2 regions of the Mesorhizobium salmacidum genome follow, and region 2 is predicted to be linked to the other one. Evidence: predicted binding sites of a transcription regulator. Region 2 holds the regulator's gene; the other holds the start of a gene.
The links. The regulator LexA, encoded in region 2, represses DNA repair genes until DNA is damaged. The targets are predictions, from matches to a motif close to TGTTCNNNNTGTGTTCNG.
Positions count from the first base shown of each region.

Region 1: the regulator LexA is predicted to act here: its motif matches at 2,921-2,938, upstream of O7A60_RS07445 (helicase-related protein).

Region 1 is NZ_JAPYKS010000004.1:215,189-225,486, reverse strand. It holds gene phaR (polyhydroxyalkanoate synthesis repressor PhaR) at 1-52, opposite strand, end outside; gene O7A60_RS07460 (acetyl-CoA C-acetyltransferase) at 349-1,527, shown strand; gene phbB (acetoacetyl-CoA reductase) at 1,649-2,374, shown strand; gene O7A60_RS07450 (hypothetical protein) at 2,570-2,806, shown strand; gene O7A60_RS07445 (helicase-related protein) at 3,105-6,542, shown strand; gene O7A60_RS07440 (RNA-binding S4 domain-containing protein) at 6,553-6,939, shown strand; gene fdxA (ferredoxin FdxA) at 7,165-7,503, shown strand; gene O7A60_RS07430 (CarD family transcriptional regulator) at 7,873-8,454, shown strand; gene O7A60_RS31935 (DUF6471 domain-containing protein) at 8,423-8,575, shown strand; gene O7A60_RS07425 (DUF1643 domain-containing protein) at 8,572-9,078, shown strand; gene O7A60_RS07420 (hypothetical protein) at 9,195-9,698, shown strand; gene O7A60_RS07415 (dCTP deaminase domain-containing protein) at 9,664-10,298, shown strand, end outside.
Region 2 is NZ_JAPYKS010000009.1:137,303-147,600, reverse strand. It holds gene O7A60_RS14435 (ABC transporter substrate-binding protein) at 1-853, opposite strand, end outside; gene O7A60_RS14430 (GntR family transcriptional regulator) at 1,007-1,780, shown strand; gene lexA (transcriptional repressor LexA) at 2,188-2,931, shown strand; gene O7A60_RS14420 (ComEC/Rec2 family competence protein) at 2,925-5,378, opposite strand; gene gltX (glutamate--tRNA ligase) at 5,482-6,906, shown strand; gene gltA (citrate synthase) at 7,089-8,411, shown strand; gene lpxB (lipid-A-disaccharide synthase) at 8,474-9,652, opposite strand; gene O7A60_RS14400 (LpxI family protein) at 9,645-10,298, opposite strand, start outside.

The DNA of each region.
Region 1 (10,298 bases), on a different contig from region 2:
GGCGGCGGTTGGCGTATTTCTTGATAATGATCGGATCGTCTTTTGCGGCCATCTGCATCCTCCCCGGACACCGGCACGCCTGAGTAAGCAGCCGGTAACGATTGCGCCCTTTTTGAGGATATGCGCAAAAGCCTTACAATTCCAAGCAGTTTGTGCACTGCGGGATCATATAATGCTGCATGGCAGGCTAAATATGCTGCGCAGCAGCGGCTGGGCCATCGGAGCGGCGAGACTTGGCCTGCTTGCGGCGCATGGGCGCCATGCCGATTTCCGGTTTGACTTGGGATTGGGAAAGGGCAAGAAAAGTCCTCAACGGCACAACAACACCCTTGAAGTCTGGAGAAGAAAATGTCCGCTTCCATCGTCATTGCCAGCGCCGTGCGCACGGCCGTAGGCTCCTTCAACGGTGCCTTCGCCGCCACGCCCGCGCATGAACTCGGCGCCGTCGTCGTCAAGGAACTTTTGGCGCGTGCCGGTGTCGAGGCGGGCGAGGTCGACGAGGTCATCCTCGGCCAGGTGCTGACCGCGGCGCAAGGCCAGAACCCGGCCCGCCAGGCCTCGATCCTGGCCGGCCTGCCCAAGGAGACCACCGCCTGGGGCCTCAACCAAGTTTGCGGTTCGGGCCTGCGCGCCATCGCGCTCGGCATGCAGCAGATCGCCACCGGTGACGCCAAGGTGATCATCGCCGGCGGCCAGGAATCGATGTCGCTGTCGCCGCACGCCGAGCATCTGCGCGCCGGCGTCAAGATGGGCGACTACAAGATGATCGACACCATGATCAAGGACGGGCTGTGGGACGCCTTCAACGGCTATCACATGGGCAACACCGCCGAGAACGTCGCCCGCCAGTTCCAGATCACCCGCGATGACCAGGACCAGTTCGCGCTGGCCTCGCAGAATAAGGCCGAGGCCGCGCAGAAGGCCGGCAAGTTCAAGGACGAGATCGTCGCCTTCACCATCAAGGGCAAGAAGGGTGACACGGTTGTCGATCAGGACGAGTACATCCGCCACGGCGCCACGATCGATGCCATGACCAAGCTGAAGCCGGCCTTCGACAAGGACGGCACGGTGACCGCCGCCAACGCTTCCGGCATCAATGACGGTGCCGCCGGCGCGCTGCTGATGAGCGAAGCGGAAGCCGCCAGGCGCGGCATCACCCCACTGGCGCGGATAGCGTCCTGGGCAACCGCCGGCGTCGATCCGGCGATCATGGGCACCGGACCCATTCCCGCCTCGCGCAAGGCTTTGGAACGGGCCGGATGGTCGGCAGGGGATCTCGACCTTGTCGAGGCCAACGAGGCGTTCGCCGCGCAGGCCTGCGCCGTTAATAAGGACATGGGCTGGGATCCCGCGATCGTCAACGTCAATGGCGGCGCCATCGCCATCGGCCACCCGATCGGGGCGTCTGGCGCCCGCATCTTCAACACGCTGGTCTTCGAGATGCGCCGACGCGGCGCCAAGAAGGGACTGGCCACCCTGTGCATCGGCGGCGGCATGGGCGTCGCCATGTGCGTCGAAGCGATTTAACCTAGCCAATAACGAATAGGGAGGAGCGAATAGGGAAGAACGGCCTCAGCGCTGCGGGACATCAAATCCCCATTCGCTATTGGCTGCTCCCTGTTCGCCCCTCCGACCAAAGGGAGGACACATGACCAAAGTTGCAATCGTCACGGGTGGATCGCGCGGTATCGGCGCGGCGATCTCGATCGCTTTGAAAACTGCCGGCTATTCGGTTGCCGCGAATTATGCCGGCAACGACGACGCAGCGGCGAAGTTCAAGGCCGAGACCGGCATTCCGGTCTACAGATGGTCGGTCGCCGACTATGACGCTTGCGCGGCCGGCATCAAGCAGGTCGAGGCCGACCTCGGCCCGGTCTCGGTGCTGGTCAACAATGCCGGCATCACCCGCGACGCCATGTTCCACAAGATCACGCGCGAGCAGTGGAAAGAGGTCATCGACACCAATCTGTCGGGCGTCTTCAACATGACGCATCCGCTGTGGAGCGGTATGCGCGACCGCAAGTTCGGCCGCGTCATCACCATCTCCTCGATCAACGGACAGAAGGGCCAGGCCGGCCAGGTCAATTACTCCGCCGCCAAGGCCGGCGACATCGGCTTCTCGAAGGCGTTGGCGCAGGAAGGCGCGCGCGCGGGCATCACCGTCAACGTCATCTGCCCGGGCTACATCGCCACCGAGATGGTCAAGGCGATAGACGAGAAAGTGCTCAACGAACGCATCATCCCGCAAATCCCGGTCGGCCGCCTTGGCGAACCGGAAGAGATCGCGCGCTGCGTCGTCTTTCTCGCTTCCGAAGACGCCGGCTTCATCACCGGCTCGACCCTCACCGCCAACGGTGGCCAGTACTTCGTCTGAGACGTCTTCTCACCGCAGCCAACGGCTGGGGTCGACGCGTGTCCCCAACAAGCGGACCGAGAAATCGGCCCGCTTTCAACTGACGCCTGAAGCCCGGAAGGCTCCGCTGTGGCGCGATGCTCCAATCCGGCACGCAAAGGTTAATGGCGGCAGCGCGTCTGTGCGAAACCCTGTGGTTAAGCCTGTGGATTCTCGGTGGATAAGCTGTTCACAACACAAGATATTGGGGGAACAAAAAGAGAAAAAACCGCTGACGCTGATTTGTCACCGATTCGTTCCGGCTTTGAGCGCAATATTAACATTAATGGCCGCGATTGCCTGCTATTCCTTAACGCCGAGTTCAGAAAGATTAACAATTTCATAATCTTGAGCGGGGCATTCCGATCCTCCCGCATCGTTGACAGGGAAAAGTTAACGGCAAAGCCCGCCTAGCATAAAACGGGCCAATCTGGTGATTCAGTATGTGGTGAGACTCGTGGTCACAAAATCCATATCTAGCCGTGAACAAAAGCTGAATCTGACGGAGTCACCGATTCGTCGCTGATTCGTTCCAGACTCGTTCCAACTGTTAAGCAGGGGCTGATTTGCGGGCTGACGCGGACGTCTTCGGAAACCGGTTGGAACATTCCGCTTTCGCTTCGCGCCCGAAATCCCTATGTGTCGGCTGTCATACGCGCCGTCCAGGCACGCTCCCGACCACGAGAGGCCAGAAAGCCTTATTTCCGAGCCGATGAACATCCAGCAGAAACACACCGAGCCGCTGATCCTGTCGGGCCGCGACGTGACCGCGGTGCTTGGCCCCACCAACACCGGCAAGACCCATCTCGCCATCGAGCGCATGGTGGCGCACGAAACCGGCGTCATCGGCCTGCCGCTGAGGCTGCTGGCGCGCGAGGTCTACACCCGCGTCTGCGAGAAGGTCGGCGCCCACAAGGTGGCATTGATTACCGGCGAGGAGAAGATCCAGCCGCAAGGCGCCAAATATTCGGTCTGCACCGTCGAAGCCATGCCGCGCGAGACCGATGCCGCCTTCGTCGCCATCGACGAGGTGCAACTGGCCGGCGACCTCGAGCGCGGCCATATCTTCACCGACCGTATCCTGCATCTGCGCGGCCGCCAGGAAACGCTGCTGCTCGGCGCGGCCACCATGCACGGCATTCTCCAGCGGCTGCTGAAGGGCGTCTCGGTGGTGACGCGGCCGCGGCTGTCGCATCTGGCCTATGCCGGCTCCAGGAAATTGACCCGCCTGCCACGGCGTACCGCGATCGTCGCCTTCTCCGCCGACGAGGTCTACGCCATCGCCGAGCTGATCCGCCGCCAGCAGGGCGGTGCGGCCGTCGTGCTCGGGGCGCTGTCACCCCGCACCCGCAATGCCCAGGTGGCGCTGTTCCAGTCGGGCGATGTCGACTATCTCATAGCCACCGACGCGATCGGCATGGGCCTCAACCTCGATCTCGACCATGTCGCCTTTGCCCAGAACCGCAAGTTCGACGGCTACCAGTACCGCAATCTGACGGCGGCCGAACTCGGCCAGATCGCCGGCCGCGCCGGCCGGCATCTGCGCGACGGCACGTTTGGCGTCACCGGCCAGGTCGATCCGCTCGACGAGGATCTGGTCCAGAAGATCGAGGGCCATGACTTCGACCCGGTGAAGGTGCTGCAATGGCGCACCGCGCAATTCGATTTCGCCAGCCTCGATGCGCTGAAGCGGTCGATCGAAACCAACGCCCCAGTCGAGGGCCTGACACGCGCGCTGCCGGCCGTCGATGCACAAGCGCTCGAACATCTCTCCCGCGACGAAGGCATCCGCGCGCTCGCAACCAACGCCAAACGTGTGGCGCTGCTGTGGGAAGCCTGCGCGCTGCCCGACTATCGCAAGATTGCGCCGGCCCAGCATGCCGATCTCATCGCCTCGATCTACATGGACCTCGCCCGGCATGGCCATGTCGACGAGAATTACATGGCCGAGCAGGTGCGCCGCGCCGACACCACCGAGGGCGACATCGATACGCTGTCGCACCGCATCGCCCAGATCCGCACCTGGACATTCGTGTCGAACCGGCCCGGCTGGCTGGCCGATCAGGCACACTGGCGGGAAAAGACGCGCGAAATCGAAGACAGACTGTCGGATGCGCTGCATGAGCGGTTGACGAAACGCTTCGTAGACCGCAGGACTTCCGTCCTCATGCGGCGCCTTAGAGAAAATACCATGCCTGAAGCCGAAATCAGCCCTACCGGAACCGTCCTTGTCGAAGGCCATCATGTCGGCGAGTTGCAAGGGTTCCGTTTCACCGCCGACCAGACCGCCGGCGGCGAGGACGCCAAGGCCGTGCGCACGGCCGCGCAAAAGGCGCTGGCCGCCGAATTCGAGGCACGCGCGGAGCGCTTCGGCGCCTGCGCCAATGGCGATCTCGCGCTCGGCTCGGACGGCACGCTGCGCTGGATCGGCGCGCCGATCGGCACGCTGGTTTCCGGCGAAGACGCGCTGAAGCCGCGTCTGGTGCTGCTGGCAGACGAACAGCTGACGGGCCCGGCGCGCGACAGGGTCGCCGCGCGCGCCGAACGCTTCGTCAATTTCCAGATCGAAACCCTGCTGAAGCCACTGGTCGACTTGAAGAATGCCGAGCAGATTTCCGGCATCGGCCGCGGCATCGCCTTCCAGCTGGTCGAGAATTTCGGCCTCATCAATCGCCGCGACATCGCCGAGGAGATGAAGTCGCTCGACCAGGAAGGTCGCGCGGCACTTCGCCGGCTCGGCGTGCGCTTCGGTGCCTACCACGTCTTCGTGCCGGCACTGATCAAGCCGGCCCCCGCCGGACTGGTGACCTTGCTGTGGGCGCTGAAGAACGACGGCAAGGACAAGCCTGGCTTCGGCGACGTCGTCCACGCGCTGGCGTCGGGCCGCACCTCGGTGGTCATCGATCCGACCTTCGACAAGGCGTTCTACAAGCTTGCCGGCTACCGCAATCTCGGTCGCCGCGCCGTACGCATCGATATTCTCGAGCGGCTGGCCGACCTGATCCGCCCGGCGACCAACTGGAAGCCCGGCCTCGGCCAACGACCGGACGGCGCCTATGACGGCCAGTCCTTCATGGTGACGCCGCCGATGATGTCGATCCTCGGAGCCACCGCCGACGACATGGAAGAGATCCTCAAGGGCCTAGGCTATCGCGCCGAGCCGAAACCGGCTGCTGAAGTCAAGGCACGGCTGGAAGCGCAGGACACTGCCGCGCGGGAAGCCGCCGCAGCCAAGCAGGCAGCCGAAGAGGCAGCCCGCGCGGAACAGGCCAAGGCGGCGGAAGAGGCGGCAGTGGAAGCCGCAGTAACGGAAGCCGGCGCTGTAGATGCGGCCGCGGAGGCAGCGGTCGAGGGTTCGGCAACGGCAGCCGCCGAGGCCGCCATCGAAGCTCCGGCCGCGGTCATCGCGGAAACGGCAGCAGAGCCTGTCGCGCAAGAACAGGCGGAAGCGACGGCTGAAGTTGCCGGCGAACAGGCGCCGGTAGCCGAAGCCGCCGTTGAACCGGTCGAGCCGGCGCCGGTTGAACCGCAGGCCGAACCTGAAACCGCCGAGATTGACGCCGCGCCCACAGAAGAGAACACCGCAGCGGCGGAGCCGACCGTCGAGGCCTCCGCGCCGACGGAAGCCACCGAACCAGTGGCAGTCGCGGAAGCCGCCGGCGAACACGCGCCGGAAGCCGAAGCGCCAAAGCCGATCCTGTTGTGGCGCCAAGGTCGCTTTGACCAGCGTCCGCGCCATCGCGACGGCCGCAACAACCGCCCGCAGAACGGACAGGCGCGCGGCCGAGGCAACGCCCCGGCCGATGCCGGCGGCGCACCGGCAACAGGCGCGCCCGCGGACCGTCCCGCCCATGAAGGACGCCGTGACGGCGCCGGCAAGCCACGCTTCGACCGCTCGAAGTTCAAGCCCAAGCCGCAAGGCGAAGGCGCTGAGCGTCGCGACGGCCGCCCGCAAGGCGAGCGTCCCGAGCGCCGCGAAGGCCGGCCCGACTGGAAGGGTGGCAGGCCGGAAGGCAAGGGGCCCGATCGCGGCAAGGGGGGCGGAAAGCCCGCCTTCCAGCCCAAGCCGCGCGAGGAGCGCCCGGTGCGCTTCGACCCGGATTCCCCCTTCGCCAAGCTCGCAGCCTTACGCGACCAATTAAAGAAGTAGGCTCGCTTCGATGGTTGCTGAAGGCCGCCAGCGCATCGACAAATGGCTGTTCTTCTCGCGCGCGGTGAAATCGCGCTCGCTGGCGGCCAAATTGGTTGTAGCCGGCCGCGTGCGCATCAATCGCGACAAAGCAGCGCAGGCTTCCGATCTTGTCAAGCCAGGCGATGTGCTGACCATCACGCTCGACCGGCGTATCTTCGTCTGGAAGGTGCTCGGCGCTGGTGTTCGGCGCGGCCCGGCCGAGGAAGCCCGCACTCTTTATGAAGACATGTCGCCGCCGCCCGCACCCAAGGCCGACGCCCTTCCCGATGCTATCCCGGCGCTGCGCGAGGCAGGCAGCGGCCGCCCGACCAAAAAAGAGCGCCGCCAGACCGACCGATTGCTCGACGAAGATTGAGCCTTGAGGCGGGTGTGTTTCCCGAGGGCAACGACAAACAAAAAGCAGAGGCGGGGCCGGCAAACGCGACGGCCGGTGGGCATGTCGGGCCCTCGCGGCACCGGCCGCCTGGAATTCCATTCCCAAACCCTGGCGCCACTGGGAATGGCCACCCTTGCAAGCGGCCGATAAAGGCGTTACCTCACAAAAAAAGCCAACAAAAACGGGACATCCCGGAGCCGACCGATGACCTATGTCGTGACCGACAACTGCATCAAATGCAAATATATGGACTGCATCGAGGTCTGTCCGGTCGACTGTTTCTACGAGGGCGAGAACATGCTCGTCATCCATCCCGACGAGTGCATCGACTGCGGCGTCTGCGAGCCGGAATGCCCGGCCGACGCGATCAAGCCCGACACCGAGTCCGGCCTCGACAAATGGCTGCAGATCAACACCGAATACGCCGAGAAATGGCCCAACATCACCGCCAAGAAGGAGCCGCCGGCCGACGCCAAAACCTTCGACGGCGAAGCCGGCAAGTTCGAGAAATACTTCTCCGCCGAGCCCGGCGAAGGCGATTGACAACACGGCTGTAAAGGCTTGTATGACGCAGCGTAACAGGCACGTCGGATTAACCGCCTTGACAGGCGGCGATTGGTTGTGGCCTTCGCTTACGCAGCAAAACCTTGATTCTTCCGACTTTTTGTGTTACATCAGCGAAACATGCCGGTGACACAACGTCGATTTATGGCGCAGACGCCCCAAATCACTGAAAGGTGAAAATCCCATTCCGGACCAGAGCGATCTGGGCCAGGCGGCCGCAGTTCGTGCGGTTTGCCGGTCCCGGCCTTTCCGGTGGGTTCATCTGTTGTGCGGCTAATGGTCGGTGACCCCGATCACGCGAGTTCAGCCGGCACCGCCGCCGGCCCACAACAAGGAGTTCAGGGCGTAATGGCAACGATCACCCCGCAGAAAAAGTCCACTGCCGCGCGTCACGGTTTCAAGACCGGCGAGTACATCGTCTATCCGGCGCATGGCGTCGGGCAGATCGTCTCGATCGACGAGCAGGAAGTGGCCGGCCACAAGCTGGAACTTTTCGTCATCGACTTCCAGAAGGATAAGATGCGCCTGAAGGTGCCGGTCGCCAAGGCAACCTCGATCGGCATGCGCAAGCTGTCGGAAGAGGATTATGTCGAGCGCGCGCTGAAAGTCGTGCAGGGTCGCGCCCGCGTAAAGCGCACCATGTGGTCGCGCCGTGCCCAGGAATATGATGCCAAGATCAATTCAGGCGACCTGATCTCGATCTCGGAAGTCGTGCGCGATCTCTACCGTGCCGACAACCAGCCGGAGCAGTCCTATTCCGAACGCCAGCTCTACGAGGCGGCGCTCGACCGCATGGCTCGCGAGATCGCGGCCGTAAACCGCATGTCGGAAACCGAAGCCGTGCGCCTGATCGAGGTCAACCTCAACAAAGGCCCCAAGCGTGGCGCCAAGGCCGACAATGAGGAAGCCGAGCAGGAAGAAGCTGCCTGAGCGCGGCGCGCACGACAGCGAGCGCAATCTGGCGAACAATATAAGCCGAGGCTTCACCGCTGCATTGTTCATGATGTGCATGGACGTGATTGTAGTCCGTCAGGTCGTCCTAGAGGCATGAGCGCAATCTTTTCTGAATGCGGCGGCTATCGCTACCGGCTTGATCGCCGAATTGGCGATGGGCCGCCCCTCGGTTTTATCCTCCATAATCCCAGCACGGCTGGGGCGGATAATGATGACCCCACATCTAGACGCGGCATCGGCTTCGCCCGAGACCTCGGCTATGGCCGTCTCATCTTCATAAACCCGTGGGCGCGTATTGCCACCGATCCAAGTTACCTATGGGACGCGGAAGATCCTATCGGGCCAGAGAATGACGCCCATATTCGTTCTGTTGTCGCCGAAGTTTCGAAGGACGGTGGTATTATCGTGGCCGCGTGGGGGCGCATCAGCCCGCCTGCCGCGAAGCGTGCCGATGCCAGAGCCAGGATCACGACGCTTGTACGGAACATCGAGGAGGATGGCGGTCAACTTTACGCGCTTGCGGTAAATAAAGATCGATCTCCTCGGCATCCGCTCTATGTGAGAGGAGATGCGCAACCCTTATCGTGGACAATTTCTTAGGATTCCCATGCCCTTTATTTTGTGGAAAACCTTGCGTAGACGGCATAGCGGTGATTCGCGGCGCTATACAGGTCGAACGCTGGGTGGCGGGAACGGCCAAGGGGAGCTTTGCTGACATGTTTACAGACGCAGACATGCTGCGCCTTCAGCAGGACCAGTACCGGCACGATGCGCGCAATCATACCGATATCCTGCACCTTTCCAAAAATGATCGCCTGAAACATTATGGGCTACATTTTGCAAAGTATGTCGGACGGCTGGCGCGCGGCTCGGCTGAGCTGATTTCCTATGATCGTACCATCATAGATACGATGTTGGTGTCGCTCAGCGCGGCCAATACGATGCATCAGCATCTCGAAGCGCCGACACACTTGACAAAGGAAGATCGGCAGATCGATCCGTTGCGCACCTACGCCGATGCGGCTGGCCGTTTCGCGGATGCGTGTGAGAAGATCGATCACCTCGAAGAATTTATTCCGATCGCCCGCAAAGCCAACACTGACATAATGGCTTGGGCCGTTCAGATGGCATGCGAACGAGACCTCGATCTTGAGAGTGGATTGCGGCGACGCAGGGGGGAATTGCGTGACCGAGCCTTCTACATCAGGGACCAACTCTGAGCCGATCGACGGGTTCTGGAGTGACGCCACCTGGAAAGCCCTGAAGAGTGCGGATGCGCCGGTCAAGCCTTTCAAGTTGGAGGGTATTGACCGAGATGGAGCGAACTACAACCTCGCGATAGGCGAAGAAGTATATGTTTCCAGTTTAGCATCCGGGAAAACAGTTCAAAAGCTGTCAGAAGGCGCGGCGTTTTCGATTGCTCCAGGTCAATTTGCCTTCATCTTGACAGAAGAGGAGGTTGAACTCCCTTTTGATAAGATCGGCTTCATCTCAATTCGAGCATCGATCAAGTTTCTAGGGCTGGTCAACATCTCTGGGTTTCACATTGATCCTGGATACAAGGGCAAACTTATCTTCGCAGTATACAATGCTGGCCCTACCATAATTCATTTGAGGCGCGGGGATCGAATATTCCCTTTGTGGATCACAAACCTAAATGAGAGAATGCAACGGACTGCATGGAAAGTGGGCCACGACAAAATCCCTGCGAGCATGATAACCGCAATATCGGGCGAATTCACCACTGCGTATCAGTTGGCGGAGAAGCTGAAGGTGGCGCAAGAGGATATCGTTCAGCTTAAAAGCTTCAAGGTGTACTT
Region 2 (10,298 bases):
TGCCCTTGAGGATTTCGGCCGCGATGTTCCCGGCGTTGGTCCCGACCTGCGTATAATTGACCGCGAAGCTCGCCGGCACGGTGCCGTTGCGGACCGCGCTGTCATCGGCGTTGACGACCGGGATACCGGCCTGGCGCGCGGCGGCGGAGACAGCGGCGATCGCCGGCTGGATCAGGTTCGAGGTCGGTCCGTAGATCACATCGGCTTTCCCGGCGAGCGAGGCGATGCGTTGCTGAATGTCATTGACGTTGTCGATGCCGACTTCCACGACCTCGAAACCGGCGGCCGGTGCCGCCGCCTTGATCTTTTCGATCAGAGCAACGTCGTTGGCTTCACCGGGATTGTAAGGCACACCAAAACGCTTGGCGTTTGGTAACAGCTTCTTGGTGAAGGCCATCACCGCGGCAACATCCTGAAGATCGGTGGCGCCAGTCATGCCTTCATCACCGGAGTCCCACGACGGCACGAGCTTGGCCGCCACCGGATCGGTGACCGCGGCAAAGACGATCGGAATGCCGGAGCCCGCGAGCGCTTTCTTGGCGATCTGCGAGACCGGCGTGGTGATGGTGTAGATCAGCTTGGGCTGCTCGGCCTGCAGCTTTGCGATCATCTGCGGCACCAGCGATGCATCGAAATTGGTATGGCTCTCCGTATAGACGACGTCCTTGCCGTCGACGAAGCCGTTGTCCGTCAGCGCCTTCTTGAAGCCGGCTATGGCGGCGTTCAATTGCGGATGCTCGCCAAAATTGGCGATGCCGATGCGGATTTGATCGGCGGCGGCACTGCCGGCGCTCACCATCAATGCGCCGGCCAACAACAACCCCGACAGCCAAGCGGATTTCGACTTCAACATCATTTCCTCCCAGATTTGATCGACGCCGCTTGCAGCGCGGCTACTGCGGCGATCATGGTCAGTCCGCCAACCCGTGTCAAACATTATATATAATTCTTGCCATGCCCCCACATCATATATAATTTTTCTTTGGCAGACGATGGATGGACCGCGATGCAGGATCAAACGATCTCCACAAAGACGGAGGCAGCCTATCAGCTGTTGCGGCGCGATATCCTGACGACGCGCCTCATGCCCGGGGCCCCGCTCAAGCTGAGTGCGCTGCGCGGCACCTATGGTGTTGGCTGGACGCCGTTGCGCGAAGCCTTGTCGCGGCTAGAGGCCGAACGCCTGGTCACCGCCATCAGCAATCGTGGTTTTACCGTCGCTCCGGTATCGCGGGCCGAACTGGAGGACCTGGCACGCGCCAGGATGGTGGTCGAGATACCCCTGTTCCTCGAATCGATGGAAAAAGGCGGCAAGGAGTGGGAGGATGCCGTTGTCACCGCCCACTACCGGCTCTCCCGTTGCAAGACCGCGGTCGACGATCCTTCGGATGCGGCCGTCGATAAATGGGACGAGAACCACGAAGCTTTCCATGCGGCGCTGCTGAGCGCGGCGACTTCCAATTGGCTCATGCGATTCCGCTCGACCATCGCCGATCAGCTGCGACGGCATCATCGTTTTCTCGGCCTGGCGCCGACATTGCGGGCCGCGGCTGGCCTGAAGGACGGTTATGAAGAGGCGATGGAGGCATTGTGCGAAGCGATTGCGATCGAACACCATACAGCGATCATGGAAGCTGCACTCGATCGTGACGTCGAGCGGGCCAAGGCGCTGATGACGGCGCATATCGGCTATACCCTGCACGTCTATGTCCACAGCGAAGACAGCGGCGCGACCAAATACGCCGCCCGCGCCGGCAGCTTGAAAGCGGGTTCCGGGTGACTTCAGCGCTTCCGCGACGCCTATTGGCATGCGCTGGCCGGAATGGGCCAAACGCCCGGATCCATCGCCGCCCCAAAGCTACCAATCGTTGGCGTTTTGGTTTCGTTTCGTTCCGCGAATAATGGATCCATAAATTGTACAATCCGCCCGCGAAGAGCCCTCCGAAAGACTGATGCCAAGGCCCATCAATGGATAGGCCACAGGCCATTAACCAAAACGATTTCAATGCCTGCCGATCGCGGAAAGGGTCGGCCGCAGTCCGCTGTCTCGGCAAAAAACTTCAGACGCGTTAACAAATTCATTAAACTTTAAATGGTTGCGGAACACAACTGGAACGGATAGTGTTTGTTCTGGGTTTGTTTTTCGATTCTGGTTCAGACCTTTCGTTCAATGCCTTGGGGGCCGCCATGCTGACACGCAAGCAACATGAACTGCTGATGTTCATCCACGAACGGCTCAAGGAAAGCGGAATACCGCCCTCCTTCGACGAGATGAAGGAAGCACTCGATCTTGCCTCCAAGTCGGGGATCCATCGCCTGATCACGGCGCTGGAGGAACGCGGCTTTATTCGCCGGCTACCCAATCGGGCGCGCGCGCTGGAAGTGCTGCGGCTGCCGGACTCGATCGCGCCGGGCCTCAATTCGGCAAAGAAATTCTCGCCAAGCGTCATCCAGGGCAGCCTTGGCCAAGGCAGTCCCGGCCGCCAGATCAGGCCGGCGACGGCGCCTTCGCGCCTGCCCGCGGTCGGCAACGACGACGATGCTGTTTCAGCCGTGTCCATCCCGGTCATGGGTCGTATCGCCGCCGGTGTGCCGATCGATGCCATCCAGCATCAGACGCATTCGATTTCGGTGCCGCCGGACATGATCATGGGCGGCGAGCACTATGCGCTGGAAGTCAAGGGCGACTCGATGATCGAGGCCGGTATCTTCGACGGCGACACGGTCATCATCCGCAATGCCGATACAGCAAGTCCGGGCGAAATCATCGTGGCGCTGGTCGACGAGGAGGAAGCAACGCTGAAGCGGTTCCGCCGCAAGGGCGCCTCGATCGCGCTCGAAGCCGCCAATCCAGCCTACGAAACACGCATCTTCGGACCGGATCGGGTCAAGGTGCAGGGCAAGCTCGTCGGGCTGATCAGGCGCTACTGAACTGGCTTGCCATCGGGCTTGTCGGCCTTTTTATAGGGGGCCAGCCCCCTCGCCTCGCGTGAGAATTTTCGCTGCTCGTGCCAGGGCCGGTACGGTCCATCGACGGCGAATTCGATCTCAGCCGGGGTCGTGGCCGATTGGGGATCGAAGAAAACGGCGGCACTCCCCTTGCGGGCGAGCTGGCGTTTGGTGACGACCAGAACCAGCGGATTATGGCAGGCGTCATAGGCGGTCGCGTCATTGACGACGATCAGGTCGGCGAAAGCGCAGGCCTTCCAGGTGTTCTTGCGATCCTCGACATAGGCGATGATCGCGCCGGAAGGGTGCCTGGCAAGGCACAGGCCTTCGCGGCAATAAAACGGCGATCCCTGCGGCAGGTCGGTGGGAGCGGAAATATCGAATTGCCCGTCCGTCTTCTCGAACATTTCCGGTTTCACGATTGTTTCGGAGATCAGAGCGCGTTTCCAATTGTCGGCTGCGAATTCGTTCGGACGTTCCCGGTTGACGGCCAGTTCGCCATTGCCGATCGACAGAGCCACCAGCCGCGCATCTTCCGAGATCAGCACATCGGGCGTGCGCGTGTGCGACACAGTCAACAGACCTGCAAGCGCGAATGGCACCGCCGTGAGCCGGAGCCACGTCGTCGCCATCGTCGCGATGACCAGCGCGACGGTGACCAGCAGCACGGATTGCTGCGAAATCAGTCCGACTCCATCGACCGGAGAGCGCTCCGATATCCACGCCGATATGGCGATCATCGCTGTCAGGCCCTTGCCCATGAGGTAGAGAGCCGGCCAATCCAACCCGAACGGCATCAGCAACGCGCTGGCGACGGCCAGGAACATCACGATCGACACGATTGGCATGACGGCCAGATTGGCGAACAGGCTGAGCGGCGACACCCGCTGGAAATGCCAGATGGCAAACAGTGCCGTCGCGCTGCCGGCGATGATGGACGTCATCGCCAATCCACCTGTCGCCAAGAGGAATTTTCGCGTCAGAAATCCGGGTAGGGATCGCTTTGGCGGCGGAGGCCTCGTCTTTCCCGCATGGTGGTCGGCCCAGCCGGCATAGGCGCCAACCAAGGCTGCGGTTGCCGCGAACGACATCTGGAAACTCGGGCCGACGACCTCGTGCGGCGAAACCAGGATAACGGCGATCGCCGAGATCGCCAGATTGCGCATGGTCAGCGCCGCGCGATCGAACAAGACGGCGATCAGCATCACCGCCAGCATGATGAAGCTGCGTTCGGCCGCGACGACGACGCCCGAAATGACGAGATAGGCGGCGATCGAAAACAGTGCGGCGGCGGCGGCGTATTTCTTCACCGGCCGGCGCGCGGAAAAGCCTGGAAACAGCGCGAAGGCGCCGCGCAGCAGACCCATGATGGTGCCGGCCACCAGGGCCATATGCAGACCCGAAATCGAGATGATGTGATAGATGCCGGTGCGCCGCATCGCTTCGTTGACTTCATCGGGAATGCCGGCCCGCACGCCGACGATCAGCGCCGCCGCGATCTCGCCTTCGGCGCCGCCAATGCTGCCCCTGATGTGGTCGGCGATGGCTTCGCGGGCATTTTCGATGCCTGAAAACACGCGTGCCGGCAGCGGCATCTCACCGGCTTCGGCGGAGACAACCGTTGGATTGCCGAGAAAGAAGCCGCTGCCCCCGATGCCGGCGAAATAGCTGTCGAAGGAGAAGTCGTAGCTGTCCGGCCGCACCGGGCCGGTCGGCGGCAGCAGTTTGGCATAACCTGTGACAAGCGAGCCGGCGGTCATTTCGGGCGGTATCTTGCGTGCCGAAAGCCGGACCCTTTCAGGCGCGTAGCGCAGTTTCGGCCGGGCGGTCGAAATCACGTCCATGGTCAGCCGGATGCGGCCGCTCTCCATCTCCTCGAGCGAGATCACGCGGCCGGTCAGTTGCGTCGAGATTTCCGAGCCCAGCATCCGGGTTCCGGCTCGCCATGTTTCGACCTTCGCCGCGAGCAGGCCAAGCACACACAACAGCAGTGCCATGAAACACAGATGGGTTTTCGGCCAGGAGCGCGAGACGAATGCACAGACCGCCGCCAGAACCACGACCGCGACAGGCTTTGCAAAATCGGGCTCGGACGCCAGCGAAAAGTAGCAGATCGCCCCAACGGCCAGGCAGACCGGCACCAGCAGGAAGGCGATGCCCCGGTCGAGTTCCAGCTCCGCCGCCTTGGCCACGCCGTGACGCAGGCGAGGCAAGGATATCGGGCCGATTTGCCGGCGCACGCGCACAATTCTGCGTGCGGCAGGAGATGGAGTTGGCGATGGGCTATCCGCCTGCAGCGGCTGGGTTGCGGGCGCAGCCACGAGCGGCGATGGCAGCGGGATCGCAGGAGGCGTCGCAAACAGCGATCGCTCGCTGACGCCGACAATGGCGCCCTCGCCCCGATCCGAGCCTCGGCCTCGTCCAGTCATCGGGTCTGCCCCTTGCGCCCTCGACACCCTATGCTACATGAACGCGCGACGCGCGAAAGTCCGCGCACTCCGCACTCAGCTTCAGACGTTTTCCGAGAGTTCCATGCCCGACAAGGTCATCACCCGTTTTGCTCCCTCGCCGACCGGCTATCTGCATATCGGCGGCGCGCGCACGGCGCTGTTCAACTGGCTCTATGCCAAGCACACCGGCGGCACGATGCTGCTGCGCATTGAGGACACCGATCGCGAGCGTTCGACCGATGCGGCCACATCGGCCATTCTGGATGGCCTGACCTGGCTCGGCCTATCATGGGACGGTGACGCGGTCTCCCAATTCGAGCGCGCGCCGCGCCACCGGGAGGTGGCCGAGGAGCTGGTGCGCCTGGGCAAGGCCTATTACAGCTACGAGACTTCAGCCGAGCTCGAGGCGATGCGCGAGGCAGCACGCGCCAAGGGCCTGCCGCCACGCTATAACGGCCACTGGCGTGACCGCGCCCCGTCGGAGGCACCCGCCGGCGTCAAGGGTGCCATCCGCATCAAGGCCCCGACCGAGGGCGAGACGGTGGTGCAGGACCGGGTCCAGGGCGAGGTGCGTTTCCCCAACAAGGATCTCGACGATTTCATCATCCTGCGTTCGGACGGCAACCCGACCTACATGCATGCCGTCGTCGTCGATGACCACGACATGGGCATCACCCATATCATCCGTGGCGACGATCACCTGACCAATGCCGCACGCCAGACCGTGATCTACAACGCCATGGGCTGGGACGTGCCGTCGATGTCGCACATTCCGCTGATCCATGGCGCCGACGGCGCCAAGCTGTCGAAACGCCATGGCGCGCTGGGCGTCGAGGCCTACCGCGCCATGGGCTATCTGCCCGAGGCGCTGCTGAACTACCTGGCGCGCCTGGGCTGGAGCCATGGCGACGACGAGATCATGTCGATCAAGGACATGATCTCCTGGTTCGATATCGGCGACGTCAACAAGGGCGCGGCGCGCTTCGACTTCGCCAAGCTCGAGGCGCTGAACGGCGTCCATATGCGCCGCATGGCCGACACCGAATTGTTCGACATTTTCATCGCCACCTTGCCCTATCTGGAGGGTGGCCCGGCGATGGCGGCGCGCCTCGACGAGAAGAACAAGGCGCAGTTGCTGGCAGCACTTCCGGGCCTGAAGGAGCGCGCCAAGACGCTGGTCGAGCTCGTCGACGGCGCCGGTTTCCTGTTTGCCGCGCGGCCGCTGCCGATCGACGACAAGGCGGCACTCCTGCTCAACGACGATGCCCGCAAGATCCTGCGCGGCGCTCACGAAGCTTTGAACGCGCTGTCCGGCGACTGGACAGCCGCCACGGCCGAGGCCGCGATCCGCGACTATGCGCTGGCTGGCGGCCATAAGCTCGGCGCCGTGGCCCAGCCGCTGCGGGCTGCCTTGACCGGCAAAAGCACCTCGCCGGGCGTGTTCGACGTGCTGGCCGTGCTGGGGCGTGAGGAAAGCCTGGCGCGCATAGCGGATCAAATCGATTAGGAGCAAACTGGCCCAAGAAGATTGGCATTGAAAGGCGCGTTTCGCAGTGCAACATTAGGCTTGGCCCAATCTGGCACGCACCTCCTAAAATGCGGTGGCGAATACGCGCACTGCGGTGATTTCGACGTGTCGCTCTGCGGAATTTGCCTTTGCCGGCATGAGGAAACAAGAAGGAGTTTGCAATGACCGAAGCTGCGAAAAAACTGGATGTGGGCGGCCAGGAGGCCATTGCAACGCTGCAATTCGCTGGCAAGACTCACGAATTCAAGGTGCGAAGCGGCTCGGTCGGACCTGACGTCATCGACATCGCCTCGCTCTACAGCACCACCGGCGCCTTCACCTATGATCCCGGCTTCACCTCTACGGCAAGCTGCGAGTCGGAGATCACCTTCATCGATGGTGATGCCGGCATCCTCCTGCATCGGGGCTACCCGATCGACCAGTTGGCCGAACACGGCGACTTCCTCGAGGTCTGTTACCTCCTGCTCTACGGCGAACTGCCGACGAAGGCGCAGAAGGACGATTTCGATTATCGCGTGACGCGCCACACCATGGTGCACGAGCAGATGTCGCGCTTCTTCACCGGCTTCCGCCGCGACGCGCACCCGATGGCGGTGATGTGCGGCGTGGTTGGCGCGCTGTCGGCCTTCTATCACGACTCGACCGACATCTCCGACCCATACCAGCGCATGGTTGCGTCCATGCGCCTGATCGCCAAAATGCCGACGATCGCGGCCATGGCCTACAAGTACCACATCGGCCAGCCGTTTATTTATCCGAAGAACGAGCTGAATTTCGCCGCCAACTTCCTGCACATGTGCTTTGCCGTGCCGTGCGAGGAATACAAGATCAACCCGGTGCTGGCCCGCGCCATGGAGCGCATCTTCATCCTGCACGCCGATCATGAGCAGAACGCTTCGACCTCGACCGTTCGTCTCGCCGGCTCTTCGGGCGCCAACCCCTTCGCCTGCATTGCCGCCGGCATCGCTTGCCTGTGGGGCCCGGCCCATGGCGGCGCCAATGAAGCGGCGCTCAACATGCTGGGCGAGATCGGCCATGTCGATCACATCCCGGAATTCATCGCCCGCGCCAAGGACAAGAACGATCCGTTCCGGCTGATGGGCTTTGGCCATCGCGTCTACAAGAACTACGATCCGCGTGCCAAGATCATGCAGAAGACGGCGCATGAGGTTTTGGGCGAACTCGGCATCAAGGACGATCCGCTGCTCGACATCGCGATGGAACTGGAAAAGATCGCGCTGACCGATCCCTATTTCATCGAGAAGAAGCTCTATCCGAACGTCGACTTCTACTCCGGCATTACGCTGAAGGCGCTGGGCTTCCCCACCACCATGTTCACCGTGCTGTTCGCGGTCGCCCGCACGGTCGGCTGGATCGCGCAGTGGAAGGAAATGATCGAGGATCCGCGCCAGAAGATCGGCCGGCCGCGCCAGCTCTACACCGGCGCGCCGGAGCGCGACTACGTGCCGATCGCCAAGCGGTGAATGGAAAAGTCAGTAGTCAGTAGTCAGTAGGGAATAGCCGACATATTCCCACTCACTACTCACTACTCACTACTCACTCCCTTGATGTGCCGCATCACAACCTCCGCGGCGATTTCACCGGACGGCTTGTCCGTTGCCATGCGCCCTGAAATCTCGGCAAACCCGTCTTTCTGCCAGGCGCGCATGCCACTGTCGGCCAACAGCGCTTCCAGCTGGCGCGCAAGATTGTTCGGTTTGACGTACTCGTTATAGAATTCCGGGATCAACGCGCGATCCGAGATCAGGTTGGGAAGCAGCGCCGACCAGACGGAAACGAGATACGGCGCGACGACGCGTGCGACCGGGTCGAGCCGATAGCAAGAGATCATCGGCACCCCGGACAATGCCAGTTCCAAGGATACCGTGCCGGACGCGATCAACGCGGCGTCGGCCTTGCCGAAGGCCTGCCATTTGCGCTCGGGCTCAAGGATAATCTCGGGTTTCTCGTCCCAGCGCGTGACCGCGGACCGCACGGTATCCGCGACATGTGGCACCGTCGGCAGCATCAGCCGGAGCCGATGCCCGCGAGCCCGCAACATCGACACGGTCTCGCCGAACGGCTCGAGCAGCCGCCGCACCTCGCCGCGCCGCGAGCCGGGCAGGACGAGCAGCGTCTTCACGCGGTCTGGTGATAGATCACGCGGCTGGCCTTGAGCCTTTGCCGCCGAGAGCACACCCGCGTCGTGGGTCAGACGGTGCCCGACATAGGTGCCGGGCGGACCACCCAGCCGATCGAGCTCCTTCACCTCAAACGGCAGGATGCACAGAATGTGGTCGACATAGGGCTTCATTGCCACCGCCCTGCCCGGCCGCCATGCCCAGACGCTCGGGCAGACATAGTGGACGATCGGGATCGACGGGTTGGCTGCGCGCACTTTTTTGGCGACGCGCAGCGAAAAATCGGGACTGTCGATGGTGACCAGGCAATCGGGCTTGGCGTCCGCAACCATACCCGCCAGCTGGCCGATCCGCCGGATCAGGCGCGGCAGGTCACGCAAGACGGCGCTGAACCCCATCAGCGCGACCTCGCCGGCGTCGAACGGCGAAACCAGCCCAAGCGCCTGCAGGTGGCGGCCGCCGAGTCCAACGAGCTGCACCTCGCGCCCTGTCATCTGGCGGAGCGACCGGACGATGTCGGCGCCAAGGAGGTCGCCTGACTCCTCGCCCGCGACGATCGCGATCTTCAGCGCCCTGTCAGCCATGTCCGGACTCCGCTGCGGCAAGGCCGACGATGAACAGCCCAAGCTCATTGGCACGCGAGAGAGTTGCGGGGCCTTCGAGGATCAGGGAGCGTCCCGCTTCGACGGCAATGCCGGCAAGGCCGGCCGCATGCGCTGCTTCTACCGTCTGTGGTCCCATGGAAGGAAGATCCGCCCGCAACTCCTGGCCAGGCTTGGCGCATTTGACCAGAACGCCGCGCGTCTTGCCGGCGATACGGCCGTGGCCGCGCAGCAGCCTGGCGCGGTCCAGCAATCCGGCCGTGCCCTCGATGCCTTCAAGCGCAATGGTCCGGCCGCCGACCGCGATCGCCGCCTGGCCGATATCCAGCGCCCCAATGGCCTTTGCCGCCGCAAAACCCGCCTCGATGTCGCGCCAGTCCGATTTCAGAGGCTTAGCCCTGGTCAACACCCCTTCGGCTGCGACAAGGTTCGGCACGATCTCGTGAGCACCCACGACCTTAATCCCCCGGGCCTCGAGCCCGCGCGCCACCACCTTGAGCAGCCCGTCATCGCCACGCGCCAACGCCATGACAACAAGGGGCACCACGGCGAGCAGGCTGAGGCTTGGACGCAGATGTTTCAGCCTTGGCCTGCGCTTTATCTCGCCGGCAAGTACCAGATGGGTAAT